4 regions of the Rhizobium sp. YS-1r genome follow, and region 1 is predicted to be linked to each of the others. Evidence: predicted binding sites of a transcription regulator. Region 1 holds the regulator's gene; each other region holds the start of a gene.
What was found. The regulator LexA, encoded in region 1, represses DNA repair genes until DNA is damaged. The targets are predictions, from matches to a motif close to TGTTCNNNNTGTGTTCNG.
Positions count from the first base shown of each region.

Region 2: the regulator LexA is predicted to act here: its motif matches at 5,787-5,804, upstream of JL39_RS27230 (energy-coupling factor ABC transporter ATP-binding protein).
Region 3: the regulator LexA is predicted to act here: its motif matches at 3,797-3,814, upstream of recA (recombinase RecA).
Region 4: the regulator LexA is predicted to act here: its motif matches at 4,442-4,459, upstream of JL39_RS11635 (FG-GAP repeat protein).

Region 1 covers NZ_JPYQ01000032.1:77,251-85,016, reverse strand. The annotation lists gene eno (phosphopyruvate hydratase) at 1-744, opposite strand, end outside; gene kdsA (3-deoxy-8-phosphooctulonate synthase) at 864-1,712, opposite strand; gene JL39_RS20560 (VOC family protein) at 1,717-2,589, opposite strand; gene lexA (transcriptional repressor LexA) at 2,789-3,511, shown strand; gene JL39_RS20550 (ComEC/Rec2 family competence protein) at 3,492-5,765, opposite strand; gene gltA (citrate synthase) at 6,277-7,566, shown strand; gene lpxB (lipid-A-disaccharide synthase) at 7,597-7,766, opposite strand, start outside.
Region 2 covers NZ_JPYQ01000056.1:335,328-343,093, reverse strand. The annotation lists gene JL39_RS27265 (TRAP transporter permease) at 1-853, opposite strand, end outside; gene JL39_RS27260 (TAXI family TRAP transporter solute-binding subunit) at 1,030-1,965, opposite strand; gene JL39_RS27255 (exodeoxyribonuclease VII small subunit) at 2,124-2,378, opposite strand; gene JL39_RS27250 (histone deacetylase family protein) at 2,381-3,313, opposite strand; gene JL39_RS27245 (thioesterase family protein) at 3,462-3,860, shown strand; gene JL39_RS27240 (biotin transporter BioY) at 3,861-4,424, opposite strand; gene JL39_RS27235 (energy-coupling factor transporter transmembrane protein EcfT) at 4,452-5,057, opposite strand; gene JL39_RS27230 (energy-coupling factor ABC transporter ATP-binding protein) at 5,054-5,731, opposite strand; gene JL39_RS27225 (winged helix-turn-helix domain-containing protein) at 5,840-7,033, shown strand; gene glgB (1,4-alpha-glucan branching protein GlgB) at 7,203-7,766, opposite strand, start outside.
Region 3 covers NZ_JPYQ01000006.1:15,643-23,408, forward strand. The annotation lists gene JL39_RS04510 (flagellar biosynthetic protein FliO) at 1-768, opposite strand, end outside; gene JL39_RS04515 (PAS domain-containing sensor histidine kinase) at 1,022-3,628, shown strand; gene recA (recombinase RecA) at 3,874-4,962, shown strand; gene alaS (alanine--tRNA ligase) at 5,144-7,766, shown strand, end outside.
Region 4 covers NZ_JPYQ01000012.1:97,803-105,568, reverse strand. The annotation lists gene proS (proline--tRNA ligase) at 41-1,366, shown strand; gene JL39_RS11645 (lipoprotein-releasing ABC transporter permease subunit) at 1,428-2,735, shown strand; gene JL39_RS11640 (ABC transporter ATP-binding protein) at 2,749-3,432, shown strand; gene JL39_RS11635 (FG-GAP repeat protein) at 3,744-4,307, opposite strand; gene dnaE (DNA polymerase III subunit alpha) at 4,694-7,766, shown strand, end outside.

The DNA of each region.
Region 1 (7,766 bases):
GAAGAACTCCGTCGAGGCGCAGTCGAGCGCCAGGCAGACGTCGTCGCCCGGCTTGTAGCCGGCCTTCTCGACCGACTTCATGATGAAATCGAGGGCTTCCGGGGCGCTCTTCAGGCCCGGAGCGAAACCGCCCTCGTCGCCGACATTGGTGTTATGCCCCTGGGCGGCGAGTTCCTTCTTGAGGACATGGAAGATTTCCGAACCCATGCGCACCGCGTCACGCAGCGTATCGGCGCCGACCGGCATGATCATGAATTCCTGGAAGTCGATCGGGTTGTCGGCATGGGCGCCGCCGTTGATGATGTTCATCATCGGAACGGGGAGGACATGCGCGTTCGGACCGCCCACGTAGCGGTAGAGCGGCAGGCCGGCGGATTCGGCGGCGGCCTTGGCGACGGCGAGCGACACACCGAGGATGGCATTGGCGCCGAGGCGCGACTTGTTCGGCGTGCCGTCGAGCGCGATCATCGTCTTGTCGATGTGGATCTGGCTTTCGGCATCGAAACCGCCGATCGCATCGAAGATCTCGGTGTTGACCGCCTCGACAGCCTTTTCGACGCCCTTGCCGCCGTAACGCTTGCCGCCGTCACGCAGTTCGACCGCCTCGTGCGCGCCGGTCGACGCGCCGGACGGAACAGCTGCACGGCCAAAAGAACCGTCTTCCAGATAGACATCCACTTCAACCGTCGGATTACCGCGGCTGTCGAGGATTTCACGGGCGATGATATCGGTGATGGCGGTCAAAAGACTCTCCCTGGGCTTGGACGTCAGATCTATATGGTTCGTGTCACTGACCATGTCCCATGGTCAGTGACACGAAAATTACAGTGCAGCCGCTTTTCGCGCTTTTTCAGGCGGGCGCTTCAGGCAGCCTTTGCGACCGCATCGAGGGCAAGCAGCTTTTCCAGAAGCCGTGGCATATCTTTGAGATGCACCATGTTCGGACCGTCAGACGGAGCATTGTCCGGGTCCTCGTGGGTCTCGATGAAGAGGCCGGCGACACCGACGGCAACGGCCGCCCGCGCCAGCGTCTCGACGAATTCCCGCTGGCCGCCGGTGGAGCCGCCCTGCCCGCCCGGCTGCTGGACCGAATGCGTCGCGTCGAAGACGACCGGAGCGCCCATCGCCGCCATAATCGGCAGCGAGCGCATGTCGGACACCAATGTGTTGTAACCGAAAGAGACGCCGCGTTCGCAGAGCAGCACGTTCGGATTGCCGCTCTGGGTGAACTTGGCCAACACGTTCTTCATGTCCCAGGGCGCCAGGAACTGGCCCTTCTTGACATTGATGACGCGGCCGGTTTTCGCCGCAGCGACAAGCAAGTCCGTCTGGCGGCAAAGGAAGGCCGGGATCTGCAGCACGTCCACGGTCTGGGCGACGATGGCGCACTGCTCTTCCGTGTGAATGTCGGTGAGAACCGGGAAGCCGAATTCCTTCTTCAGATCGGCGAAGATTTCCATGGCGCTTTCGAGCCCGATGCCGCGCCTGCCGGAAATCGACGTGCGGTTCGCCTTGTCGAAGGATGATTTGTAGACAAGCCCGATGCCGAGCTTGTCGCAAAGCTCCCTCAGCGCACCCGCCATCATGAAGGCGTGGTCGCGGCTTTCCATCTGGCACGGGCCGGCGATCAGCGACAGGCGGGCATCCTGTGCGAAGACGACCTTGCCGTGCCCTTCACCGACGGAGACGCGCGGATTGGCGGAAACTTCCATGAGACTATTCCTCGAAACCGAACAACACACCCTGGCCGGGCGCCGCCTGGACCAGCACACGGCCTTCCCGGCGGACGAATGCGACGTCATTAGCAGCAAGGATGATCTCTGTCACGGCAAGATCGGCAGTCTTGAAGATGATCGCCCGGCCGCGCAGACCTTCGGCATTCGGCAACGGCACAAGGGCGAATTCCGATTCGAGATCTTGATCCTGCATGACGCGGATGCGTGTGTTCGAAGCGACAAGCTCCACGGCCGCAGCTTCGATCCCGGCTTTCGCGAGCAGCACCTCTTCGAGCAGGGGCGCAAAATCGTCGGGCGATGCGGCCGAAAGAACGATCTCGCTCAAGCCGGTCACCGTATTGGAATGGCGTTCCAGTTCGCCTCGATCGGCCGGCAGCGGATTGATCCGCTGTGCAGAGAACAAGAAGAAATCCGGCGCATGCTCGTTTCCCGCAAAGGCCAGCCGGAAGCTTGCCTCAGTCTCGGAACCGTCCGGCATCTTCACGCCGCGGGAGAATTCCAGGATATCGCCCGCGGAAATCCCGCGCAGCCTGAAACGCGCGTGATCGGCTGCCGCATCGCCCGTGGCAACCGCGAGGGCCGAAAAGCCCTGCCTGTTACGCGCCTTGCGGAAGGCGAGATCCCGGGCGGTGAAGACATTGCCGCGCTTGGCCGCGGCTGCCGCCTGACGCCGGTTGGCGATCGCCAGCGGCTCCAGATAGGCCCCATCCGAGAAAAACACGCAGGCATTGGCCGTGCCGAAAGGATGAAAGGCCTCCGGCGCAACTGTAAATCCGAGTTCTGCCAGTCGCGAACGCGCGACGGCAAGGTCCGCCACCGGCAGAACGAGATGATCGATTAGTCTAGCATTCACGCGAGAGCCCCCAGAATCCGGAATCGCAGCACTACATTGGCAGCGGATCGGCTTCGAGCAAGTGGTGTCGAAAGAGATATGTTGCAGACATCCATGAAGAAAAATCATCATACTTCACGAAAATTTAGGGACTTGCGGAACACATATGGAACATATAGTGTATGTTCTTGATTTGTTTCCGACTCTCAAGGTGCCAAATATGCTCACGCGCAAACAGCAGGAATTGCTTCTGTTCATTCACGAACGCATGAAGGAATCCGGCGTGCCGCCCTCCTTCGACGAAATGAAGGACGCGCTCGACCTCGCGTCGAAGTCCGGCATCCACCGGCTGATCACCGCACTGGAGGAGCGCGGCTTCATCCGCCGCCTGCCGAACCGGGCACGTGCCCTTGAAGTCATCAAGCTGCCGGAAGCCTATCAGCCGAGCCTGCAGCCACGCCGCGGCTTCTCGCCGAGTGTTATCGAGGGCAGCCTCGGCAAGCCGCAGCCGGTCGCTGCCGCTCCGGCCAAGCCCGCAGCCAACGACGATCTCTCCAACGCCACCACGGTTCCCGTCATGGGCCGCATCGCCGCCGGCGTGCCCATCTCGGCGATCCAGAACAACACGCATGATATCGCAGTGCCCGCCGAGATGCTTGGTTCCGGCGAACATTACGCGCTGGAAGTCAAGGGTGATTCGATGATCGAGGCCGGCATCCTGGACGGCGACACGGTGATCATCCGCAACAGCAACACCGCCAATCCGGGAGACATCATCGTAGCGCTGGTGGACGAGGAGGAAGCGACGCTGAAGCGCTTCCGCCGCCGTGGCGCCTCGATCGCGCTGGAAGCCGCGAACCCGGCCTACGAAACCCGGATATTCCCGCCCGACCGGGTAAAGGTCCAGGGCAAGCTGGTCGGCCTCATCCGCCGTTACCATTGATCAATTGCCGAAGCTGTTCCGGGAGCGCCGAGGCGAACATCTTGTTCCGCCAGTCATAGTGGCGATGCCTGCTCCAGGGGCGGTCATGGCCGGCCATGGCGGGGCGAATAGTCCATTGCCGGATGTCGGCTGCGCCGTGCAGGGAAATTTCGAGCGCACCAGTCTTTCGCAAAGCATTGCCGTTGATCATCAATGCGCCGGAGCGGCAGTGATCGAAACGGGCGCGCGGCGCGATGATGATATGGGCGGCATCGCAGGCCGCACCGGCATAACGGCTGTCTTCGACGGAGGCTATGATGGTGCCCCCGGAAGTTTTCACCCCGCAGAAGACACGCGGCTCGCATACGAAATGACCGGCAGGCACCTGCCTGATGCGGGACCGCGCCGTCTCGATTTCGGCCTGCGTCAGCTCGCGGCGCTCCTCAGGCTTCCCATCGGGCGGTTTATCTCTTGCTGATGACACGTCCGGTTTTATGGGATCGCCCAGGAGAAGTGCCCGTTTCCACTGGCCGTAGATGAAATCGGGCGGGCGGGTGCGGTTGGTGGCAATGCCTTCCCTGCCTATCAGGGCAATCATCGTTCCGTCCTCGGAAACGAGAATATCCGGCAGGGGCTTCGATCGTTCGTGCCAGGAGAACAACAATGCGGCTGCAACGAGCGGAATGCCGACCAGCCGAAGCCTGCTTCTCAAAAGGGTCAGCAGAAGAAAACCGGCCGTGGAGACAGGCAGGAACCAGGGATGCTGACGGCCGATACCGGCGTCGCCGCCCCAGGCCGCCACATGTCTTGCTATGGAGATCACCGCTTCCAGGCCGAGACCCATGAGCTTCAGGAAGGGCGCATCGAGCCCGAACGGTACGAGCAGCATGCCGACCAGTCCGGCCGGCATGACCACGAAAGAAATGATCGGCATGGCGGCGAGGTTTGCCGCCAGACCGCCATAGGTCGCAATCCGATGGAAATGCTCGACCGAAAAGATCGCCGTCGACGTGCTGCCGATCAGGGTCGTGGCGAGAATGCCCGCAATGAATTTCCAGGAAGCCAGTACCGGCGTCACCACAGGGTGACGAATTTGCAGCGGTTCCGGATCGTGCTTTTTCGATCGATTTTTCCAGAGCGCATAACCGGCGACCAGCGCTGCGGTCGCCGCAAAGGACATCTGGAAGCTGGGCCCCAGGATTTCCGAGGGCGAAACGGCGATAATGATCAGGGCCGAAAGCGCCACATTGCGCAAGCTGATCGACGGCCGGTCGAAGAAGACTGCGACAAGCATGACCGCCATCATGATATACGCCCGCTCGGCTGAAACACCGAAGCCGGAAATCAGGTAATAGGCGGTCGCCATCAGGAGCGCGCCGGCGGCAGCGATCTTCTTCACCGGATAGGCCTGGGCAAACCCGGGAAAAAACGAAAGGACAGTGCGGACGCCGACGAAGAAGATGCCGGCGGCAAGCGCCATGTTCAGCCCGGAGATCGCGACGATATGGGCAAGTCCGGAAAGCCGGAGCGCCTCGGTGGTCTCCTTGGAAATAGCCCGGCGTTCGTCGGTCACGATCGCGGCTGCGAAGGCGCCCGCATCGCCCGGCACCGTTTCGCGAATATGGCTTGCGATGGCGCTGCGCAGATCGAAAAGCCCGCTTTCGAATTCTGCAATCCAGGCTCGCGGCAACGCCGGGCCTGCCTCCTTATTCGGCACTCCATAGAAAAAGCCGACGGCGCCGATACCATCGAAATAAGAAGAGAAGGCGAAATCGTTAAGCCCCGGCAGTGCAGGACCCGAAGGCGGCGATATGCGTACCCGGCCACTGATCGTCTCGCCGGTTTCCGCAGATTCGTGCCGCGCCCTGGCAAGCAGCGACACCCGCTCCGGAGGGCGTCGGATCTCGGGATTGGCTGTCCGTCCGACGCGGACTAAATAGCGCCAGCGTCCATTCGCATCGATTTCCCGCCGCTCGACCACGCCGGTCAGTTCGGTCGTCACCGGCGAGTCGAGAACGACTGTACTTTGCCTCCATGTTTCCAGCTCCGCGAGCATCATGCCGCCGAGAAAGAGTGCGGCGGCGACCGGGATGATACGTGCCATGCCGAATTGGTGACGCGTTATGGCAGCAATTATGGTGCATGCGAGAAAAGCCACAAAAAACGGCAGAAAAGCCGGATCTTGCGGCAAGGAGAACCAGCATGCGGCCCCTGCACCGACGACAACGGGAACGAAGAGGAAGCCATGCCCATGCGCCTCCTCTTCCAAGATCATGGACGGCGCATTGCGCCACAGGCGCTTCAAACCCACGGATATACGATGCGGAAGCGCCCTCCCCGGATGCGCCACCGACCTTCGTTCGAACGCTGGAGAAAGCTCAGAAAGATGCCCCTGGTCCACCGATCGGGATGCGTCTTCGCCGAACGCGAAATCCATCGGCCTGGTTGCCGGCCGCCCCGTCTTGATCAGCTTCGGAAACGCAGTGTCTTCCGACATGAAACGCTAAGCCCGCCCCGTCGCCAAATCATGCGACGATGCAACCTGCGCGTTTCCAACCCTCCCGTCAACTGCCCGGGAAACCTCAGCAATCCCAGAGACCTGAACCGGGTTGCAACAACAAGTTGGAAGCCCAAGCAAAAGCGGTTGCCTAATATTCTTTCGCGCTGCACAAAATGCTACCAACGACTGCTTGGCATCAGCTTTCGGATCATATAGCAAAGCATCGGACGCTTAATTCTTGTGGCGCTTTTTGGGCGCCACGCCGCCAAAAGGTTGGAGGATCAGCATGACGGATAAAAGCGCAAACGTGGTAGTCGGCGACAGACAAGTCGATCTGCCGATCAAGTCGGGCTCCATCGGTCCGGACGTAATCGACATCGGCTCCCTCTACAAGCAGACCGGTACCTTCACCTACGATCCGGGCTTCACTTCGACAGCATCTTGCGAATCCAAGATCACCTATATCGATGGCGACGAAGGCATCCTGCTGCATCGCGGCTATCCGATCGAGCAGCTCGCCGAGCACGGCGATTTCCTGGAAACCTGCTACCTGCTTCTCTACGGCGAACTGCCGACCGCCGCCCAGAAGAAGGACTTCGACTATCGCGTCACGCATCACACGATGGTGCACGAGCAGATGAGCCGCTTCTTCACCGGCTTCCGCCGCGACGCTCATCCGATGGCCGTCATGTGTGGCTGCGTCGGCGCACTTTCCGCCTTCTACCACGACTCGACCGACATCACCGATCCGCATCAGCGCATGGTCGCTTCGCTGCGCATGATCGCCAAGATGCCGACCCTTGCCGCGATGGCCTACAAGTACCACATCGGCCAGCCCTTCGTTTATCCGCAGAACAACCTGGACTATGCGTCGAACTTCCTGCGCATGTGCTTTGCCGTTCCGTGCGAAGAATATGTCGTCAATCCGGTGCTGTCGCGCGCCATGGATCGCATCTTCATCCTGCATGCGGACCATGAACAGAACGCATCGACCTCGACGGTCCGCCTCGCAGGTTCCTCCGGCGCCAACCCGTTCGCCTGCATCGCGGCCGGCATCGCCTGCCTTTGGGGCCCGGCCCATGGCGGCGCCAACGAAGCGGCACTCAACATGCTGACGGAAATCGGCACGGTCGACCGCATCCCGGAATATATTGCCCGCGCCAAGGACAAGAACGATCCGTTCCGTCTGATGGGTTTCGGCCACCGCGTCTACAAGAACTACGATCCGCGCGCCAAGATCATGCAGAAGACGACGCACGAAGTTCTCGGCGAGCTCGGCCACAAGGACGATCCGCTGCTGCAGGTCGCCATGGAGCTGGAGCGCATCGCGCTTACCGATGAATATTTCATCGAGAAGAAGCTCTACCCGAACATCGACTTCTATTCGGGCATCACGCTGAAGGCGATGGGCTTCCCCACCACGATGTTCACCGTGCTCTTCGCGCTTGCCCGTACCGTCGGCTGGATCGCCCAGTGGGCCGAGATGATCGAAGATCCGCAGCAGCGCATCGGTCGCCCCCGCCAACTCTACACCGGCGAGCCGATGCGGGACTACCTGCCGATCTCCAAGCGCTGATCGAAGCCAAATTCGAAATGAAAAACCCGGTCAAAGATGGCCGGGTTTTTTCTTGTCCAGAATTTCGAGAACGACGCCGGCCGCTGCTTCGCCCGGCGGCACAGGCACCTGCAGGCGCTGCCAGGTGAGATCAAACCCTTCCATCATGGCATACCGCTGCGTGGTATTGCTGGACAGCCGCTCCGCCCAGCGGCAAAGGC
Region 2 (7,766 bases), on a different contig from region 1:
AAGAAGTCGCCTCCACGCCGCCGGCAAAGGCCGAACGGAAACCGAAGCGCTTCATCAGCGGAATGGTGAACTGGCCGGAAGCAACGACGTTGGCGACACCGGAGCCGGAGATCGTACCCATCAGCGCCGACGACATGACGCAGACCTGGGCAGGTCCGCCGCGCCACGTACCTACGAGGCCGAGGGCGAAATCATTGAATAGGTTGAGCATGCCCGCCTTTTCCAGGAAGGCGGCAAATACGACGAAGATGAAGATATAGGCGGCAGAAACGTAGATCGGCGTGCCGTATATGCCCTCGGTACCGTAGGCGAAATTCTCGATGATCTGCTCGAAATCGTAGCCGCGATGCACGAAGGGGCCGGGCATGTACTGGCCGAAGAAGCAATAGGCCAGGAAAATGGCGGCGATGATCGTCAGCGGCAGTCCCATAAGGCGTCGCGCGCCTTCAAAGACGAGCACGATCAGCACGGTGCCGACGATCAGGTCCGGGGTGGTGAGAAATCCGCTTCTCTGGATCAGATCCTCATAGAATACCCAGTTGTAGACGCCGGTAAGGAAGCCGAGAACACCGAGCGCCCAGAACCATATTTTCCCGGCTGCGGTCTTGGCGACGAGATTGCCGAACAGCGCGAAACCTAGGAGAAGCAGGAAGGCCACGTGCATGGCGCGCACGATCTGGCTTGCAAGTGTACCATAGGCCGCGGTCCAGAGCTGGAAGAGTGTGAAGGCAAATGCGATCCAGAAGGCAAGGCGTCCAGTGATCCCTTCGCCGAAACCGGCCGGCAAGCCCTCGATCGCTTCTTCAGCCGAATGCGGCCCGTTCTGGTGCTGCGGTATTGTGGATTCGGACATCGTTACTCCGGAATTTCCGTTGCCCCTCACCCTCACCCTCACCCTCCTCGCGGGGGGAGGGGACGTGCCCAGGGCCATCGAGGAGAGGTGGATACGTTGCGGCATAAGTCCTTCTCCCCGCAGGCGGGGAGAAGGTGGTGACGACCGGATGAGGGCGATTGCCCCTCAAGCCGAAATCACTTCATGAGGCCGATTTCCTTGTAATAGCGCTCGGCGCCGGGATGCAGCGGCACGGGCATGCCGTCGAGGGCCTTCTTCGGGTCGATCGCCTTGGCGGCGGCATGCGCGGCGGTCAGCTTCGGCAGGTTTTCAAAGAGCAGCTTCGTCAACTGGTAGGCGGTTTCGTCCGATACGCCCGAATGGGTGATGAGGAAGTTGCCGACGGCCGCGGTTTCCACCTCGGCGGTCTGGCCCTCATAGGTGCCGGCGGGAATGACGGCCGGAATATAGGGAGCGCCGATCTTCTCGACTTCCGCCTTCGGGATGGCCACGACATTGATTTTCAGTGATGTGGCGAGGTCGCGGATCGAGGCCACGCCGAGGCCGGCGGATTGAAGTGTCGCATCCAACTGGCGGTTCTTGATGAGTTCCACGGATTCGGCGAACGGCAGATATTCGGTCTTGCCGAGGTCCTTGTAGGACATGCCGGCGGCCTCGAAAATGGCGCGTGCATTGAGCTCGGTGCCGGATTTCGGAGCGCCCACGGACAGGCTCTTGCCTTTGAGGTCGGCCAGCGTCTTCACGCCGGAATCGGCGCTCGCTACGACCTGGATATAGTTGGGATAGATGGCGGCGATGCCGCGCAGCTTGTCCAGCTTGCCGGGGAAACCGGCCTCGGTATTACCCTCCCATGCCGCCTGGACGGAATCGCCGAGCGAGAAGGCGATTTCGCCACGGCCTGCCTGCAAGAGGTTGAGATTCTCGACGGACGCCTTGGTGGCCTGCACCTGGGTGCGGGAGTCCTTGATACCCTGGCCATAGATCTCCGAAAGCGCCACGCCGAGCGGATAGTAAACACCGGACGTTCCGCCGGTCAGCACGTTGATGAATTCCGCAGCTTTCGCGCCGACCGCCGAAAAGGCCGTCGAGACGGCCAGTGTCGCGGCGAACATGAGATTGATTTTGCTGGATTTCACGCCAAACATCACGATTTGTTCCTCCCAAGGCAAACATTCGAATGGCAGCTATCATGGGGAGGCGGTCACGGTGCGTCAATCGCTTTGTGACCTGATCATGGCGGGGGTCGTACGACTTTCGTGGTAAATCGAGACTACTCGCCGTCGAGCGGCTCGACGCTCTGCGGCTTGCCGGCGCGGTCGAGGCGGATTTTCTCGATGCGGTTCTCGGCGGCGGTCAAAAGGGCCTCGCAATGCTTTTTCAGCGCTTCGCCGCGCTCGTAGATGGCGATGGATTCGTCGAGCGCCACGTCGCCGCGTTCCAGCCGTGCGACGATGCTTTCCAGTTCGGCGACGGCCTTCTCGAAGGAATAGCCGCTCACATCGATGGATTCGTTGTTCTCGGTCATTCCTATCCTCTCATCAGTCTCATAATGTGCATGCCGGCCGATTCGGCCAGACCTTCAAGATCATATCCGCCCTCGAGCAGGCTGACGACCCGGTTGTTGGCATATTTGCCCGCAATCTCCATGACGCGTCCGGTTGCCCAGTCGAAATCGTCGCCGACAAGGTTGATCTGCGCCAGCGGGTCGCGGTGATGGGCATCGAAGCCGGCCGAGATGATGATGAAGTCCGGCCGGAAGTTTTCGAGCGCCGGAAGCACGCGGCTCTTGAAGGCGTCACGAAAATGCTCGCTGCCGTTGTTGGGTGAGAGCGGCGCATTGACCACATTATTCTTCTCGCCGGTTTCGTCCACGGCGCCGGTGCCGGGGTAAAGCGGCATCTGATGCGTGGAGCAGAACAGCACGGAGGGATCGTTCCAGAAGATGTCCTGCGTACCGTTGCCGTGATGCACGTCCCAGTCGACGATTGCGACCCGCTCGACCCCGTGCGTCCGCTGTGCATGGCGGGCGGCGATGGCGGCATTGTTGAACAGGCAGAAGCCCATCGCCTTGTCTTTTTCGGCGTGATGGCCGGGCGGACGCGCGGCTACGAAGGCATTGTCCACTTTCCCCGACATGACGTCGTCGACGGCAGCCATCGCCCCGCCGATGGCGGTCAGCGCGGCCTGCAGGCTTTTCGGACTGACATAGGTGTCCGCCTCGATCTGGCGAATGATTTCTTCTTCGGGGATTTCCCGCATGACGGCGCGAAGGTGTTCTTCCGGATGGGCGAGCAGAACCGCGTCCTCGTTGGCCTGCGGGGCCTCCCTGTGGTCAAGCCGGTCGAAATTCGGATGCTGAAGCGCGATCGCCAGGGATCGCAGCCGGTCGGCACGCTCGGGATGGCCTTCCGGAGTGCGATGTTCGAGGAAGATCTGGTGTTCGTAAAGGCGCGTGGTCATGGGGCGGCCTCTTGAGGTGCAATCCGGGGCGGACGATCTGGACATGGCGCAGATGCCGCTTTTTTTCAAGCCGCCTACCTTCGTTCCGGTGCTTGTTTAGATTGAAGGAATGGTCTTACATGGCTAAGTTCTCAACTTAGAGGGTGTAGTGGTCAAGGATACGGTCAAATCGCAGGAATTCCGCGTGCCCTTCCGCGATGTGGACATGCATGGGGAAATGTTCCGGTCGGCCTATGTCGTGCGGGCAGAGGAGGCCGTCACGGAGTTCTGGCGTCGCCGCAAACTCCGCAAGGACGATCCGATCTTCACGGTGAGCAAGATCACCTGCACCTTCCACTCGCCGCTGAAGCTTGGCGATCTTGTACATACCCATGTCGGTGTCAGCAAGATTGGCGGAAAGTCCGCAGGTTTTCTGGTGCATATGGTGCGGGAAGATCAGGCCGTGGCGGAAGCGGAGGTCGTCTTGACGGCTCATGATCCGCAAAGCAGAGAGCCGGTCGCTCTTCCCGAAGAGTTGCGGGATTGGTTCTATCAGTTCCTGGACTGATCAGACCCGTTGCGGCAGCAGCGGATAGCCGACCATGACTGCCCGGCCGGCAAAAGCCGCGATCAGCGCTTTAAGGACGTCGCCCGGAATGAAGGCGAGATCGCCCATGAAGGCGGTCGAAAGCCCGGTGCCCATGCCATAGGCGAGATAGAGAATGCCCAACGCATGATCGACCACCACGCCGCCAAGCAGAGCTGCGAGGAAAAAGCCGGCGATCTGCACGATGCCGCTCTGCGAGCGGTCAACAAAGCGCTCGGAAAGATAGCCGGTGACGATGGCTGCGAAGAACCAGCCGACGAGATAACCGGCGGTGGGTGAGGCGAAAGTGGCAAGGCCGCCACGCCCGCCGGAAAGCACCGGCAGGCCGATTGCGACGAGAAGCAGGACGAGAAGGACCGCGAAACCGCCCCTTTTGGCGCCCAGCACGACACCCGCCAGCATGACACCCAGCGACTGCGCGGTGATCGGCACCGCAATGAAGCCGAGCATGATCGGCGGAACTAGTCCAAGGGCGACGATGATGGCGGCGAACAGCGCAGCCAGAACAAGATCGCGAGTGCTCATGGTTTTCACCTCAACTTCGTGACGATGTCATTTTTGTGCCCGGATGCCGCGGGCGTCGATGGCGGCGGCGATCTCGTCGGCGTTTCTGAGCGTCAGGATGATCAAGGGCACCACGAGCGTCAATGGCCCCGGCCTCAACCCACGGGCGTAGTGTGCATCACGGATGGCCTGGTAGCGGTTCAGGATTTCCGGCACGAAACGGATCACAAGGCCGATCGAAAGGCCGATATCGGCCGCCCGAACAAGACCGATCCGTTCCAGTGGGCGGGCGGCCAGCGTGATCTCATCGATGAAATCTCCGATGTTCGTCGTCGCTGTGACGGCTGCGGCAAAAAGCGCCAGCCCAGTCAGCCGCAGGAGGACAACAAGCGCTTGCCCGGAGCTGTTGAGAAAGAGGGTAAAAACCGCAACGACCACGATCGTCAGCATGATCACCCGCAAACGAAGCCAGGATTGCCGCCATCCGAGCCTGAGCGAGGCGTAGGCACCTGCGCCGAGGATAGCGGCAACAGCAAGAAAAGCGGGCGCATCGATCAGGAACAGCAGGAAACTGATCGCCGCAAGCCCGAGGAGCTTTGCCCGCGGCGAAAGCCGGTGCAGGAACGTGTCGCCTTCGACATAGAGCGTCTTCATGCGGCGATTTCCCGGTATCGGGCAACAATTTCCCCAGGAAGTCCATCAGCAGCGAGCCGGCCCTCATGGAACAGCAGAACCCGGTCGAAATCGGCGATCAGCGAAAGATCATGGCTGATGACGATGATATTCTCGTCGAGGCCGCGGATCGTGCGTTCCACGAGATCGCGGTTCTTCAAATCGAGCTGATTGGTCGGTTCGTCCATGATGAGGATACCGGGCTCGGTGACGAGCACGGAGGCAAGGGCTGCGAGCTGCAATTCGCCGCCGGAAAGCTCGTGCGCCCGGCGTCCGGCGAGATGGCCGATGCCGAAACGGGCGAGAATGCCGTTGACGGCAGCCTCTATCGCCTGCTTCGGCAGTTTCCGCGGTTTGAGCCCGAGCGCGATATCCTCCTTCAGGATCGGCAGGATGATCTGGTTCTGCGGGTTCTGAAAGATGAAGCCGACGTCGGCCCGCACCTTCTCGCCATCCTTCACCGTATCGAAACCGTTGACGACCACGCGTCCGGCGGATGGTGTTACCAGACCGTTGATCATGCGCGCGAACGTCGTCTTGCCGGAACCGTTGAGTCCGATCACGCCGATGCGCCGCTCGGTCAGCGAAAGCGTCAGCGGATGGAGCACGATACGTCCCTCGAAGCGCGCTTCTGCCTGTTCGAACCGGATATCCAAGCCTCATCCTCGCTTTTTCAGCGGTCTATAAACCGGATGATGGGCAAGGGGAATTCGGAACTAAACATGAACATTGAATATCAGGCGGCGGCATCCTAGTCTACCTTCATGGCGATTCTCATTCCGAATGATCAGGCTAGACACATCTTCCTCGAACGGCAGCGGCTTTCCGAGCCGCCCGGCCTCGCGCTCACCAAGCCAGGTCTCCTGCAGCTCATCGACGATCTGGGCTTCGTCCAGGTGGACAGTATCGCGACCGTCGAGCGCGCCCATCACATGATCCTGTTCTCGCGCAACCAGACCTACAAGCGGGAGCATCTGACCGCCCTTCTGGAAAAGGATCGCGACCTTTTCGAGCACTGGACACACGATGCGTCGATCATTCCGGCGCGTCTTTTCCGTTACTGGAAACATCGCTTCCGCCGTCGCGAACCGATCATCGCCGAGCGCTGGAAAAAATGGCATGGCGAAGGTTTCGACGCAGCCTTCGAAGAAACGTTTCAGCATATCGTCGCAAACGGTTCGATCATGTCGCGCGACATGAAGGTGGAGGACCACAAGTCCGGCGGCTGGTGGAACTGGCATCCGAACAAGACGGCGCTCGAATATTACTGGCATACCGGTAAGCTCGCGATCGCCGGCCGCGCCAACTTCCAGAAGATCTATGATCTGATGGAACGGGTTATCCCGCCGCACCACCATGAGCCGGACGTAAGCCATGAGGAATTCATCGACTGGGCCTGCCGCAGCGCGCTGAAGAGGCTCGGATTTGCCACATCCGGCGAGATCTCCGCCTTCTGGGATCTGGTGACGCCGGACGAGGCCAAGGACTGGGTGAAAAGCCATCGCGACGAACTGACGGAGGTGCTGATCGCCTCAGCCAACGGCGGAAAACCGCGACCCTCCTTCGCTTTCATCGGTTTCCCCGACAACCTTGGCGATATTCCGGAGCCGCCGGCGCGCGTGCGGGTGCTCAGCCCCTTCGATCCGCTCTTGCGCGATCGTGACCGCGCCCAGCGGCTCTTCAACTTCTTCTACCGCATTGAGGTTTTCGTGCCGGAGCCGAAGCGGCAGTACGGCTATTACGTCTTCCCGCTGCTTGAAGGCAACCGGATGATCGGGCGCATAGATATGAAGGCCGATCGCAAGACGGGTGCGCTGGACGTCAGGCGGTTGTGGCTGGAAAAGGGTGTGCGTCCGTCCTCCGGACGACTGGAAAAGCTGGAAGCTGAATTGCTGCGCATCGCGCGTTTCGCCGGCGTCGACAAGGTGACCTATCAGGACGGCTGGCGGGGGGAATAGAGGCCAGTCGATGCGGTTTATTTGGCCCCTCACCCTAACCCTCTCCCCGCAAGCGGGAGAGGGGACGTGCCTACGTCACGCTGAGGCGAAAGCGGCACGGCATATCCCTTCTCCCCGCCAGAACGGGGAGAAGGTGCCGGCAGGCGGATGAGGGGCAACGCCGGAGCGGCTACTGTTTCTGCCTTAAAAACACCGTCGCAAGCGGCGGCAGGACGAGCGATACGGAAAAGGCCTTGCCATGCGCCGGCTGGCGCTCCGTCCAGGCTTCCACCTGGCCGAAATTGGAGCCGCCGTAGATTGCAGCGTCAGTGTTCAGAACCACGTCCCAGCGCCCCTCCACAGGAACCCCGATCCGGTAGCCATGCCGCGGCAACGGCGTGAAGTTGGATGCGATCAGGATGTATGCGGAACGGTCCTCCGCGCTTCGCAACATGGCGTAGACGGAATTTTCCGCGTCGTCGGCCACGGCCCATTCGAAGCCTTCATGATGCAGGTCACCGAACTGCAGGGCAGGCTCCTGCGTGTAAAGCCTGTTCAGGTCGCCGACCAGCCGTTGGAGGCCCGCATGATCCGGCCGGTCGAGCAGGTCCCAGTGGACGGAGGCGTCATGGCTCCATTCCGTCTCCTGAGCGATCTCGCCGCCCATGAAGAGCAGTTTCTTGCCGGGATGACCCCACATGAAGCCGTAATAGGCGCGCAGGTTGGCGAGTTTCTGCCAATGGTCGCCCGGCAT
Region 3 (7,766 bases), on a different contig from region 1:
GGGCGCGACGCGCGGCTCGGGGACGTCCTGCAGGACCCGTTCGCGGGCGGCATCAAGCACATTGGCGGCAATGTCGAGCGAATGAGCGGACGTGGCGGCGGCCGCCACTGCTCCGACCGGCCGCAAGGGCTCGGGTTTCACGTCAGTTGCTTGCCGGACAGGCAGTTCGATTTTCGGCGCGACCGCATGTTCGGGAGGCGCGGCAAGAATGGGCGGCGCGGGCCGCGGGGGCGTTGTATCCATCGGCCCCGGTCCGGTGGCGAGCGGCATGACGGCTGGCGCCGGACGCGTCGCGTCGCGGGAAACGGAACGTTCCCTTGCCGGCTCCACGCGAGGTTCCGGAGACACCGGACGCTGGGCGAGAGCAGTTCGCGGCTCGGCGGCCGGCAAAGCGGAGAAGGGAACCGTCATATCCGAAGGATCTAAAGGTGTGGAACGGCTTGCGGCGGACGCCGATGCCGCATTCATGCCGGCGGCCCCTGTCGAAATTCCGCTCTCGATGACGATATCCGTCGGCCCGCCGATCATCACCAGGTGTTCGACATTGTCGCGGCGGACGAGGACGAGGCGCCTGCGTGCGTCGACGGCGGCGGCATCCAGTACCTGCAGCCGCGGCTGGCGGTTCTTCCCGCCGCGCACGAAGGGCGAGGGCCCATTGCGGCCGCGGATCATCCACAGCGCGACAACGAGCAGAAGAAGCGCAATGCCGACACCGAGGACTGCGATCACGAGGCGGCTACCGTAGGCGCTCAACAGATCTTCCAACATTTTTTGCCACTCCTCATATGAACGCTGCCGTAAAAGACGACTTTTTTTATGCCGAGGCAAGCCGTCCGCTGTCGTTGTCCCATCCCGGAAAAGCGGGATGAAATGGTAAAGATAGGTCGCACCTGCGAACTGTCCCGGGTTTTGTGGCCTTGCGGAGCTTTTTGCTTCACCTGCAACTTGCTAAGAAGGAATCGCGGGGATTTCTTCCTGCGGATGTCCATGGCCGCGGCGCCGGCCGAAATGCGAGGAATTGATGACGAAGTTGCAGCAAGGCGGCAACTACGAGGCGCCTCTGGTGGAGCGCGGGACACGCGGCGGCACCATCATCCGGATCGTTCTTCTGGCTCTCGTGCTTTGCGGGGTGGCCGCCGGCTTCGTGCTGTTCCAGCATGCGCTCGCCAACGAGGTGGTGCTCGGACTGCTCGGCATCCTCGCCATGGTCGGCATTTTTTTCCTGGTTTCCTCGCTTATCGGCCTTGTCGAAGTCATGCCGCAATCGCGATCCGACGAGCTGGCACGCGGGTTCCTCGCCAGCCATCCCGACGGAATTCTGATCACCGATCCGAAGGGTCGCATTCTCTATGCCAACGCCGCCTATGGCCGGATGACCGGCGCGACCAAGGCAAGCAATGTGCAATCCCTGGAAGCACTGCTTTCCAAGACCCGTGAATCGACCGAGGCACTCTACCGGCTGACCACGGCGCTCCGTGAGGGGCGTGAGGGTCACGAGGAGTTCCGGCTTCTGCAGCCTCTTGGCCGCGTCACCGGCAACGGCTCGGGTGCCCATTGGTATCGTCTGAAGGCGCGGCTGCTCGGGCCGGCCGGCAAGGGCCAGCTCGATATCTGGCAGATTACCGACATCACCTCCGAACGTGAGGACCAGGAGCGCTTCTTCCGGGAACTGCAGAATGCAATCGACTATCTCGACCATGCTCCGGCGGGCTTCTTTTCTGCCGGAAAGAAGGGCGAGATCTTCTATCTCAATGCCACGCTCGCCGAATGGCTCGGCATTGATCTGACCAAATTCATGCCGCGTTCGATGACGATTTCGGACCTTGTGGCGGGCGAGGGCATGGCGCTCATTCAGTCGGTGCAGGCGGCCCCTGGGCTGCAGCGGACCGAAACGCTCGATCTCGACCTGCGCCGTACCAACGGCCAAAGCCTGCCCGTGCGCCTGGTGCACAGTGTCAGCGCCACCCGCGACGGTGCGCCGGGTGAAAGCCGCACGATCGTATTGACGCGGCCCAAGGGCGGCGAGGGAGATCAGTCGGCCTCGGCGATGCGCTTCACGCGCTTCTTCAACAACACGCCGATGGCGATCGCCTCCGTCGACGGCGAAGGCAGGATCCTGCGCATCAACGCACCGTTCCTGAAACTGTTCGCCGGCGTGGTATCGCGCGACGACGTCGAGGCCGGCGCGGATCTCGAACGCATCGTGCATGAAAATTCCCGCCAGCAGCTCATGCAGGCGCTTGCCGCCGCAAAGGACCGGCAGGGTGACATTGCACCCATTGATTCGCGCCATCCTGCCGACGAAAACCGTTATATGCGCTTCTACGTGAATGCCGTGATCGACGAGAGCGACGAGGCGCCTGAAGAGGCGGCGATCGTCTATGCGGTCGAAACGACCGAGCAGAAGGCGCTCGAGACCCAGATGGCGCAGACACAGAAGCTCAATGCGGTCGGTACGCTTGCGGGCGGCATCGCGCACGACTTCAACAATGTGCTTACCGCAATCCTGCTTTCATCCGATCACCTGCTTTTGCAGGCGCGTCCTTCCGACGCGAGTTTCGCGGATCTCATGGAGATCAAGAGGAACGCCAACCGCGCGGCTGTGCTGGTGCGCCAGTTGCTTGCCTTCTCGCGCAAGCAGACCATGCGGCCTGTCGTGCTGAACCTCACCGATGTGGTCGGCGATCTGCGCATGCTGGTGGATCGATTGATCTCCGGGACGAATGTGAAGCTCGAAGTGGATTACGGCCGCGATCTCTGGCCGGTGCGCACCGATCTCTCGCAGTTCGAACAGGTGTTGATCAATCTCTGCGTCAATGCCCGCGATGCCATGCCTCAGGGCGGCACGATCCTGATCAAGACCCGCAACGTCTCCGCGGAGGAGGCGGCGGGTTTTCATCAGGCGGACCTGCCTTCGGAAGATTTCGTGATGGTGGAAGTCTCCGATACCGGCACGGGTATTCCTTCCGAAATCATGGACAAGATTTTCGAACCCTTCTTCACCACCAAGGAAGTGGGCAAGGGTACCGGCCTCGGCCTCTCCATGGTTTATGGGATCGTCAAGCAATCCGGCGGCTACATCTATCCGGAGTCGGAAGTCGGCCGCGGCACGAGTTTCCGCATCTTCCTGCCCCGCCACGTGCCCGAGGCGGCAGTCGCGGTCGCTCCGGGGGCTGCCACCAATGCCCCGGCCGGTCAGGCCGCCCCGCCACCGGTCGTCTCGGTGACGCCCGCGGAAGACCTCGATCTGACAGGCAAGTCCGCAGTCGTGCTGTTGGTCGAGGACGAGGAAGCAGTCCGTCGCGGCGGCAAGCGCATGCTGGAAACGCGCGGTTATACCGTTCACGAAGCGGGTTCCGGCACCGAGGCGCTGGAGATCATGGAGGAACTTCAGGGCAAGGTCGATATCGTCGTTTCCGATGTCGTCATGCCGGAAATGGACGGGCCCACGCTGCTTACCGAGCTGCGCAAATCCTATCCGGACCTGAAGTTCATCTTCGTTTCCGGCTATGCGGAAGATGCCTTTGCCCGTAACCTGCCGGCTGACGCCAAGTTCGGCTTCCTGCCAAAGCCGTTTTCGCTGAAGCAGCTCGCTGTCGCGGTCCGGGAGATGCTTGATTCGAACTGAGAAGCGGGCCGGTTTCTAAAAATTTCGAAACGCTGCGATTCGTCCGCTGGATGTGGCGATGTCTTGTTTTCCTTGATGAATTTTCCACATGCCAGAATACGTGAACATCTTGAGAACGGAATGGAAATAACGATTTGCAGTCAAGCAGTTGATTGGCGCTTGTCAAATGAGAACAAAACATGTACATCATCTTTATCGGCTGCTTCATTGCTTGCGCGGTGGCAATAACCTAAAGGTGGGATCATATGGCACAGAATACTTTGCGGCTCGTAGAGGATAAAGGCGTGGACAAGAGCAAGGCGCTGGAGGCGGCACTGTCGCAGATCGAACGATCCTTCGGTAAGGGATCGATCATGAAGCTCGGCTCGAACGAGAACATCGTCGAGATCGAGACGGTTTCGACCGGCTCTCTAAGCCTCGATATCGCGCTTGGTATCGGTGGTCTGCCGAAGGGCCGTATCGTCGAGATCTATGGCCCTGAAAGCTCAGGCAAGACGACGCTCGCACTGCAGACGATCGCCGAATCCCAGAAGAAGGGCGGCATCTGTGCCTTCGTCGATGCCGAACATGCACTCGATCCGGTCTATGCCCGCAAGCTCGGGGTCGATCTCCAGAATCTCCTGATCTCCCAGCCCGATACCGGCGAGCAGGCGCTCGAGATCACCGATACGCTGGTGCGCTCCGGTGCCGTCGATGTTCTCGTCGTCGATTCGGTTGCGGCGCTGACGCCGCGTGCCGAAATCGAGGGCGAGATGGGCGACAGCCTTCCGGGCTTGCAGGCGCGACTGATGAGTCAGGCGCTGCGCAAACTGACGGCCTCGATCTCGCGCTCCAACTGCATGGTCATCTTCATCAACCAGATCCGCATGAAGATCGGTGTCATGTTCGGTTCGCCGGAAACCACGACCGGCGGCAATGCGCTGAAATTCTATGCCTCGGTTCGCCTCGACATCCGTCGCATCGGACAGGTCAAGGAACGCGAGGAAGTGGTCGGCAACCAGACTCGCGTCAAGGTCGTCAAGAACAAGATGGCGCCTCCCTTCAAGCAGGTGGAATTCGACATCATGTATGGCGAGGGCGTATCCAAGACCGGCGAACTCGTCGATCTCGGTGTGAAGGCCGGCATCGTCGAAAAGTCCGGTGCGTGGTTCTCCTATAACAGCCAGCGTCTCGGCCAGGGCCGCGAGAACGCCAAGACGTTCCTGCGCGACAATCCCGAACTTGCCCGCGAGATCGAAATGTCGCTTCGCCAGAATGCCGGTCTCATCGCCGATCGTTTCCTCCAGAATGGCGGTCCCGACGCGGACGACGGCGGCGAAGCCGCCGAAATGTAGGCGGTTCCGTCGCGTTTGGAGCTTCTCCTCGGTTACTTTATAGCCGGCCGCGAATCGAAAGATGCGCGGCCGGTTTCTCGTTTGGTTGAGCGGTGTGCGGCTGGACAGTTGGGGGTGCGGACGATACAAGCCTCTGGTTTTCAAATAACGGACCGCATCCGGCGGTGAAGAAGGGCGTAGCATGAGCGGCGTGAATGAAATTCGGTCGACCTTTCTCGACTATTTCCGAAAGAACGGACACGAAGTCGTGGCTTCCAGTCCGCTGGTGCCGCGCAACGATCCGACGCTGATGTTCACCAATGCCGGGATGGTGCAGTTCAAGAACGTCTTCACCGGTCTGGAGACCCGTTCTTATTCGACGGCCGCGACCGCACAGAAATGCGTGCGGGCCGGCGGCAAGCATAACGACCTCGACAATGTCGGCTATACGGCACGCCACCATACCTTCTTCGAAATGCTCGGCAATTTCTCCTTCGGCGACTATTTCAAGGAGCGTGCGATCGAGCTTGCCTGGAACCTGATCACCAAGGAATTCGGCCTTGACCGCAACCGTCTTCTGGTGACCGTCTACCATACGGACGACGATGCTTTCAGCCTGTGGAAGAAGATCGCCGGCTTGGCCGACGAGAAGATCATCCGCATCCCGACCAGCGACAATTTTTGGGCGATGGGCGATACCGGCCCCTGCGGTCCATGCTCGGAAATCTTCTACGACCATGGCGAGCATATCTGGGGCGGCCCTCCCGGTTCGCCGGAGGAGGATGGCGACCGTTTCATCGAGATCTGGAACCTCGTCTTCATGCAATATGAGCAGGTTACGAAGGAGGAGCGCATCGACCTGCCGCGTCCTTCGATCGACACCGGCATGGGTCTGGAGCGCGTTGCGGCCGTTTTGCAGGGGCAGCATGACAACTATGATATCGACCTGTTCCGCGCACTGGTTTCGGCCTCCGAGGAGGCAACCGGCGTCAAGGCGGAAGGCGAGCGTCGCGCGAGCCATCGCGTGATTGCCGACCACTTGCGGTCCACCGCTTTCCTGATCGCCGATGGCGTGCTTCCGTCCAACGAAGGACGCGGTTATGTGCTTCGCCGCATCATGCGCCGCGCCATGCGTCATGCCGAGTTGCTTGGCGCCAAGGAGCCGCTGCTTTGGAAACTGTTGCCGGCGCTCGTCCAGCAGATGGGCCGCGCCTATCCGGAGCTGGTGCGCGCCGAGGCCCTGATTTCCGAAACGTTGAAACTCGAGGAGACCCGCTTCCGCAAGACGCTGGAACGCGGCCTCTCGCTGCTGTCCGACGCAACGAGCACGCTTCACAAGGGCGATATGCTCGACGGTGAAACAGCCTTCAAGCTCTACGACACCTACGGCTTTCCGCTCGACTTGACCCAGGATGCGCTGCGCGCCCGTGAAATCGGTGTCGACATTTCAGGATTTACCGACGCCATGGAGCGCCAGAAGGCCGAAGCCCGCTCCCATTGGGCGGGCTCCGGCGACAAGGCAACCGAGACGATCTGGTTCGAACTCAAGGAAAAGTTCGGTGCGACCGAATTCCTGGGTTACGACACAGAGACGGCGGAGGGCGTCGTCCAGGCGATCGTCCGCGACGGCAAGGCGGTCGATAGCGCATCGGCTGGTGATCAGGTGCAGGTGATCGTCAATCAGACACCGTTCTATGGGGAATCCGGTGGCCAGATGGGCGATACCGGTGCAATCTCTACGGACAGTGCCCGGCTGGACGTCTCTGATACGCAGAAGAAGGGCGAGGGCCTTTTTGTTCATAGCGCGATCGTCGCCGATGGCACCTTGAAGGTCGGAGATGCCGTGGCGCTGGCGGTCGATCACAGTCGCCGCTCACGCCTGCGGTCGAACCATTCGGCGACCCACCTATTGCATGAGGCGCTGCGCGAAGTTCTCGGCACGCACGTGGCGCAGAAGGGTTCTCTGGTCGCGCCGGAACGCCTGCGTTTCGACGTTTCGCATCCGAAGCCGATGACCAGCGAGGAATTGCAGAAGGTCGAAGACATGGCAAATGCCATCGTTCTTCAGAATGCGCCGGTCACCACGCGCCTGATGAGTGTCGACGATGCAATCGCGGAAGGCGCGATGGCGCTGTTCGGAGAGAAATACGGCGACGAAGTGCGCGTCGTTTCCATGGGCAGGGCCATCGAGGGACCGAAGTCCGGCAAGCCCTATTCGGTCGAGCTTTGTGGCGGCACGCACGTGAATGCGACCGGCGATATCGGCCTGGTCCGCATTCTGGGCGAAAGCGCGGTCGGCGCCGGTGTCCGCCGTGTCGAGGCGGTGACGGGCGAGGCGGCACGCGCCTATCTCGCCGAGCAGGACGAGCGGGTGAAGACGCTGGCTAGCGCGCTGAAGGTACAGCCGACGGAGGTCGTTTCGCGCGTCGAGGCGCTGATCGACGAACGGCGTAAGCTTGAGAGAGAGTTGGCCGATGCCAAGCGCCGGCTTGCCATGGGCGGCGGGCAGGGCGGCTCGGCCGGCGATGTCCGCGAAATCGGCGGCATCAAATTTATGGGCAAGGCGCTCACCGGCATCGATGCCAAGGATCTGAAGGGTTTGGCCGATGAAGGCAAGGTGAGCCTCGGCTCCGGCGTCGTAACGCTGATCGGTGTGTCGGAAGATGGCAAGGCAAGTGCTGTCGTTGCGGTGACGCCGGACCTGACCGGCCGGTTCAGCGCAGTGGATCTGGTGCGGCTCGCCTCCGCGGCCCTCGGCGGCAAAGGCGGCGGCGGACGGCCGGACATGGCTCAGGCGGGTGGTCCGGATGGAGCCAGGGCGGACG
Region 4 (7,766 bases), on a different contig from region 1:
GATCAGACAAGGGATAGGCTGGCAACCCTCGGAAATTTCGATGCGCCTCACCCGTTATTTCATGCCCATCCTGAAGGAAAATCCCAAGGAAGCGGAAATCGTCTCCCACCGGCTGATGCTGCGTGCGGGCATGATCCGCCAGCAGAGCCAAGGGATCTATTCCTGGCTGCCGCTGGGAAAACGTGTGCTCGACAAGGTCTGCGCGATTATCCGGGAGGAGCAGGACCGGGCAGGGGCGCTTGAAATCATGATGCCGACGATCCAGTCGTCTGACCTGTGGATCGAAAGCGGTCGCTACAATGACTACGGCGCCGAAATGCTGCGCATCAAGGACCGGCAAGACCGCGCCATGCTCTTTGGGCCGACCAACGAGGAGATGGTGACGGATATTTTCCGTTCCTACATCAAGTCCTACAAGAGCCTGCCGCTCAACCTCTATCACATCCAATGGAAGTTCCGCGACGAGATCCGCCCGCGCTTCGGCACCATGCGCTCGCGTGAGTTCCTGATGAAGGACGCCTATTCCTTCGACCTGACGAAGGAAGACGCGATCCACTCCTATAACCGCATGTTCGCCGCGTATCTGCGCACGTTCTCGCGCATGGGATTGCGGGCGATCCCGATGCGTGCCGATACCGGCCCCATTGGCGGCAACCACAGCCACGAATTCATCATCCTGGCCGATACCGGCGAGTCGGAAGTGTTCTCCCACAAGGATTTCGTGAACTTCGAAATCCCCGGCATCGACACCGATTTCAATGACGTCGACTCGCTGAAGGCGATCTTCGACAAGTGGACCTCGGTCTATGCCGCGACGTCCGAAATGCACGATGAGGCGGCCTTTAAAGCCATTCCCGAAGCCGACCGCATGTCCGCCCGCGGCATCGAGGTTGGCCATATCTTCTATTTCGGCACGAAATATTCCGAGCCCATGGGGGCAAAGGTGCAGGGTCCGGATGGCAAGGAACACCTTATTCACGGCGGTTCCTACGGCATCGGCCCGACCCGCCTTGTTCCCGCCATCATCGAAGCATCGCATGACGAGAACGGAATCATCTGGCCGGCGTCCGTCGCGCCCTTCGACGTTGTGGTCATCAACATGAAGCCCGGCGACGAGGCCTGCGACCGCATCTGCGAGACGCTTTATGGCGGGCTCACGACCGTCGGCAAGGACGTGCTCTACGACGATACGGATGAGCGCGCCGGCACCAAGTTCGCGACCGCCGACCTGATCGGCGTGCCGGTTCAGGTGATCGTCGGACCCCGTTCCGCCGCAGGTGGCGAAGTCGAGGTCAAGGACCGCAAAACCGGTGAGCGCGAGACGCTGACCGTCGAAGCGGCGATGAACAGACTTGCCGGCCGATAAGCCGGCGGGTCCGGTGAACAAGGATAAGGCGGGCTTGACCGTCAGGCATTGAGGAAACGGCATGGCGAGCGTCGCGGCGAATGGTGAGGCGGAAAAGGCGGAGCGTTCGCCCTCGGCTGGCCCTTTCTCGGCCTTTGAGCGCATGGTTGCCTGGCGTTACCTGCGTTCGCGCCGCCGCGAGGCCTTCATCTCCGTCATTGCCGGCTTTTCCTTCATCGGTATCATGCTGGGTGTCGCCACCCTCATCATCGTCATGGCGGTGATGAACGGTTTCCGCACCGAGCTCATCTCGCGCATCCTCGGCATCAACGGTCACATGATCGTCCAGCCGATCGACGGGCCGTTCACCGATTATGCCGAGCTCACCAAGAAATTCGCGGCTGTTCCCGGCGTCAGGATGGCGCTTCCGTTGGTGGAAGGCCAGACGCTGGCTTCCGGCCGCGGTGGTGCAGGTTCAGGCGCGCTTGTGCGCGGCGTTCGTCCGGAAGATCTCGAAAAGCTCACCGAGGTCGCCGGCAACGTCAAGTCCGGCGATCTGGTCGGTTTCGCTTCAGGGCAGGGCGTCCTGGTCGGCTCGCGGCTTGCGGCCCAGCTCGGCTTGAATGCCGGCGACCAGATCACGTTGATTTCGCCGGAAGGGGACGTGACACCCATGGGCGTCAATCCACGGGTGAAATCCTATCCGATCTCCGGCATTTTCGAGATCGGCATGTCGGAATATGACGCGACGATCATCTACATGCCGCTTGAAGAGTCGCAGCTCTATTTCAATGCCGATGGCCTCGTGCAGTCGATTGAGCTTTTCGTCGACAATCCCGACAATGTCGACGGCATCCGGCCATTGGTGGAGGCCGCGGCCGGCCGGCAGATATTCATCTCCGACTGGCGGCAGCGCAACCAGACCTTCTTTTCCGCGCTCCAGGTGGAACGCAACGTCATGTTCATGATCCTGACGCTGATCGTGCTGGTGGCCGCACTCAACATCATTTCCGGCCTCATCATGCTGGTGAAGGACAAGGGCAGCGATATTGCGATCCTGCGCACCATGGGAGCCGGCGCCGGCGCAATCATGCGCATCTTCTTCATGACCGGGGCCGCGATCGGCATCGTCGGAACGCTCGCCGGCGTCGTGCTCGGCGTCATCGTCTGCCTCAACATCGAATCGATCCGGCAGTTCTTCTCCTGGGTTTCCGGCACAGTCCTCTTCGATCCGGAACTCTATTTCCTCAGCCAGTTGCCGGCGGAGATGAGCTTCCGCGAGACGTTGTCGGTGGTCGTCATGGCGTTGGGGCTTTCCTTCCTCGCCACCATCTTCCCGGCATGGCGGGCCTCGAAGCTCGATCCTGTCCAAGCCCTCCGATACGAATAGGTCCCGATCCTTTATGGCACGCAAAACTGTCTTGCAGCTTTCGGGCGTCCAGCGTCACTACGGCCAGGGCGACACCACGCTTTCGATCCTGAAGGGCGCGGATTTCGAGCTGGTGCGCGGCGAAATGGTGGCGCTGGTCGCGCCGTCCGGTACGGGAAAGTCGACGCTGCTGCATCTTGCCGGCCTGCTTGAGCATCCGGATGACGGCGAGGTCTTCATCGGCGGGCGCCCCTGTAACGATTTGTCTGACGACGAGCGCACCGCGATTCGCCGCTCGGAGATCGGATTCGTCTACCAGTTCCACCATCTCCTGCCGGAATTCACGGCGATCGAGAACATCATGATGCCGCAACTGATCGCCGGCCTTTCGAAGGCAGAGGCGAAGGAACGGGCAGCCCAACTTCTCGACTACATGCGCATCGGCCCTCGGGCCGAGCATCGCCCGGCCGAATTGTCGGGCGGCGAACAGCAGCGCGTGGCGATCGCCCGCGCGGTCGCCAACGCGCCGCGCGTGCTTCTCGCAGACGAGCCGACCGGCAACCTCGACCCCAAGACGGCATCCTATGTCTTTGATGCGCTGGAGGCGCTGGTACGCCAGTCAGGCCTTGCGGCACTGATCGCCACCCACAACCACGAACTTGCCGGCCGCATGGACCGCCGCGTGACGATTGAGGGCGGCAAGGTCGTGGAGATGTGAGGCCGGTTAGGCGCCGGCGATTGGCGCCATATTCCCGTTACCCTGTGCCGGTCACAGAGATCCGGCAGCGCTGCGTCGGTCGCGCGTGTGTCGCACACAACCCCGTGGGGCATCGTGCAAGGACGTAAGACCATATCGCCGCAGAGGAACCGGAGTTGCGCGGAAAAACTTGGCTGAACGGGATACGTCACGTGTCATTTGTAAATTTCAATACGGGGCACTCGATGTGTCCCGACCGCTCCTGAAAACAACCGTGATCGCCAAGGGGGACTTCCCCTCGTTTCCCCTATGCAAATATGCTGGCAGACGGCTTATCGCCCCTTGCAGATGTCTTGCCCGATCTCGTTCTCCCATTGAGCGACCGGAGCCGCGCCTGGCGTGCCGGCGATCGGCTGGCCGTTCACTTTGCCTTTGCCTGTCAGCAAGTTGACGTCGCATTCGATCGGGTCCGGCACGTCCTCCGAAAAGCTGAAGCCCGCCACCAGGAAATCCGAGTTCCGATAGGCAAGCGTGAGCCTGATCTCGTAATGCCGCTGCCCGGGCGTATCGTTTTTCGCCGTTACCAGAATTGATCCGTTCTGCAAGGCGGCGATTGCAACCGATTCTCCCGCATAGATAAACGAGCCGGGCACTTTGTTCGCGGCAGCTGCCTTGAGCGTCATCCGTCCTTCGTAGGGTTCGGCGAGATAGATGTAGATGCCATTGCCGTCCGCGCCGTGTTTCGGTGGCGGACGCACGATCATGGCGAGATCGCTGTCGCCATCCCGGTCAAAATCTCCCGTCGCGACGGCGGCGATTCGGCTGGGATCGATCACCTCTTCGGCCATCGCCGGGCTGGCAAGGAGATAGGCGACAAGAATTGCAAGTTTTCTCATGTGGAAGGTTCCTGCGTCTGTTGTGCTAATCCTAGCCCACCAAAACCTCTTGGAAAAAGGCTTTTCTCCAATTTTAACCATAATCCCGAAACCGGATTTCTCCTTTTGTTCTTCTGTTGACTTTTGTACAAAAAGAGAACAAATTGAAAACATAACGAACACGGGAGACGACGATGACTGACATTCTTCGTGACATTGCCGCATTCGCTTCCATCGCCACCTTCGTGGCAAGCCTGTCCATGCTCGTCATGGCCATGTGAGGGAAGTCTCGAAGTCTCGCTTAAGGCCTCGTCATCCGAAAGACGTTGAGCGAGGAAATCTGAACTGGACTCTCGGCAAGCCGCACCGGAAAATAGCCCGATTCATGAAGTGGGTAAGGCGCGGACATGGCAGATACGGCGAACGTAAAATTGGGATCGGAATCGTTGGGCGATAGCCCGCAATTCGTTCACCTTCGCGTTCACTCCGCCTATTCGCTTCTTGAAGGGGCACTGCCGCTCAAGAAGATACTTTCCAAGGCGGTTGCGGATCATCAGCCCGCGATCGCGATCACCGACACGAACAATCTCTTCGTTGCGCTGGAATTTGCCCAGAAGGCGATCGATGAAGGGCTGCAGCCGATCATTGGCTGTCAGCTTTCGATCGATATGGAAGACCAGTCGGAAGAGCGACGCGCCGGCCATCAGCAGCTTGCCAAGCTGCCGGCGATTGTCGTGCTTGCGGCGACGGCTGCGGGCTACGAAAGGCTGGTCGACCTTATCAGCCGCGCCTATCTGAGCGGCGAGGGACACGGCGCCGTGCATATCTGCAGTTCCTGGCTGGAGGAGGGCGGCACCGAAGGGTTGATCGCGCTTACCGGAGCTTCGGGCGGGCCGGTCGACATGGCCTTGAAGGATGGGAATGCGGTGCTTGCCGAGGCGCGGCTGCTGAAGCTGAGGGAAATCTTTAGCGACCGGATTTATGTCGAACTGCAGCGCCACGGTTCATTTGACCGGCGGCATGAGCAGAAGATGGTGACTCTTGCCTATGACCATGACCTGCCGCTGGTCGCAACGAACGAGGCTTTCTTCCCGTCGAAGGCGGATTACGACGCCCATGACGCGCTGATGGCGGTCGCCCATAATGCGATCGTTTCGGATGATAACCGCTTCCGTCTGACGCCTGATCATTATCTGAAAAGCCGGGCTGAAATGGCAGCCCTGTTTGCCGACCTGCCGGAAGCGCTGGAGAACACGGTCGAGGTCGCCCGACGATGCTCCTTCATCCTGAAGACGCGAAAGCCGATCCTGCCGCGCTTTACCGGGGCGACGGCAGATCCGGAAGAGGCCGAACGGGCCGAGGCGGCGGAACTGCGCCGTCAGGCGATCGAGGGGCTGGAGAACCGCATTGCAACGCTTGGAATGACGAGCGGCTATACGGAACAGGACTACCGCGAGCGTCTGGACTTCGAGCTTGGCGTTATCGAGCGCATGAAGTTCCCGGGTTACTTCCTGATCGTGTCGGACTTCATCAAATGGGCAAAGCAGCACAATATTCCAGTCGGCCCGGGCCGCGGTTCGGGTGCCGGTTCGTTGGTGGCATACGCGCTGACGATCACCGATGTTGACCCGTTGCGCTTCTCGCTGCTTTTCGAGCGCTTCCTCAATCCGGAACGCGTCTCGATGCCCGACTTCGACATCGATTTCTGCCAGGACCGCCGTGAAGAGGTGATCCGCTACGTGCAAGCCAAATACGGCCGCGAGCAGGTGGCGCAGATCATCACCTTCGGTTCGCTGCAGGCGCGCGCCGCGCTGCGCGACGTCGGTCGTGTGCTGGAAATGCCCTACGGCCAGGTCGACAAGATCTGCAAACTCGTGCCGAACAACCCGGCCAACCCGACGCCGCTGTCGAAGGCGATCGAGGAAGAGCCGAAGCTGCAGGAAGAGGCGGACAAGGAGCCCGTCGTCCAGCGCCTTCTCGACATCGCCCAGAAGATCGAGGGCCTTTACCGCCACGCCTCGACCCATGCCGCTGGCATAGTGATCGGCGATCGGCCGCTCTCGAAGCTCGTGCCGATGTATCGAGACCCGCGTTCGGACATGCCGGTTACCCAGTTCAACATGAAATGGGTGGAGCAGGCGGGCCTGGTGAAGTTCGACTTCCTCGGTTTGAAGACACTGACGGTGCTGAAGACTGCCGTCGATTTTTGCAGGAAGCGCGATATCGAAATCGATCTCGCCAAGATACCGCTGGACGACCAGAAGACTTATGAGATGCTTTCCCGCGGCGAAACGGTCGGCGTGTTCCAGGTGGAAAGTGCCGGCATGCGCAAGGCGCTGATCGGCATGCGGCCGGACTGCATCGAGGACATCATCGCGCTGGTCGCGCTCTACCGCCCCGGTCCGATGGAGAATATCCCAACCTATAATGCCCGCAAGCACGGCGAGGAGGAGATCGAATCGATCCACCCGATGATCGATTATCTGCTCAAGGAGACCCAAGGGGTCATCGTCTACCAGGAACAGGTCATGCAGATCGCCCAGGTGCTCTCAGGCTATTCGCTCGGCGAGGCCGACCTTTTGCGTCGTGCCATGGGCAAGAAAATCAAAGCCGAGATGGACCAGCAGCGCGAGCGCTTTGTCGACGGCGCGGTGAAGAACGGCGTCTCCAAGGCGCAGGCCGACAACATCTTCGAACTGCTTGCAAAGTTCGCGAACTACGGCTTCAACAAGTCGCACGCGGCGGCCTACGCGATCGTCTCCTACCAGACCGCCTATATGAAGGCGCATTACCCGGTCGAGTTCCTCGCCGCGTCGATGACCTACGATATGGCGAACACCGAGAAGCTCAACGACTTCCGGCAGGACGCCGGGCGCCTCGGCATTGCCGTCATTCCACCGTCCGTCCAGACCTCCTACAGGCATTTCGAGACGGGCGAGAACAAGATCTTTTATGCGCTGGCCGCCATTAAGGGTGTTGGCGACTCGGCCGTGGAACATATCACGGCCGTGCGCGGCGACCGGCCATTCAGGAGCATCGAGGATTTCTGCCTCAGGATCGATCCGAAGCAGATCAACCGGCGCGTCATGGAAAGCCTGATCTCGGCGGGCGCCTTCGATTGCTTCGGCATCGATCGTGCCGAATTGATCGGCGGGCTTGACCGCATCATCGGTTATGCGCAGCGCGCCCAGGAGGAGAAAGTCAGCGGCCAGTCGGATTTCTTCGGCTCGTCGGCGAGCTCTGGCCCCGAAAAGCTCGTTCTGCCGCCTTTCGATCCGTGGACGCCGTCGGAAAAGCTGATGCGCGAGTACCAAGTTCTCGGCTTCTATCTCTCTGCTCATCCTCTCGATTCTTATGCAAATATTCTTGCCAAGATGCGGGTGCAGACCTTTGCGGAATTCTCCGTCTCGGTGAAGGGAGGGGCAAGTTTCGGAAAGCTCGCGGGCACCGTGACGAGCCGCCAGGAGCGCAAGACCCGCA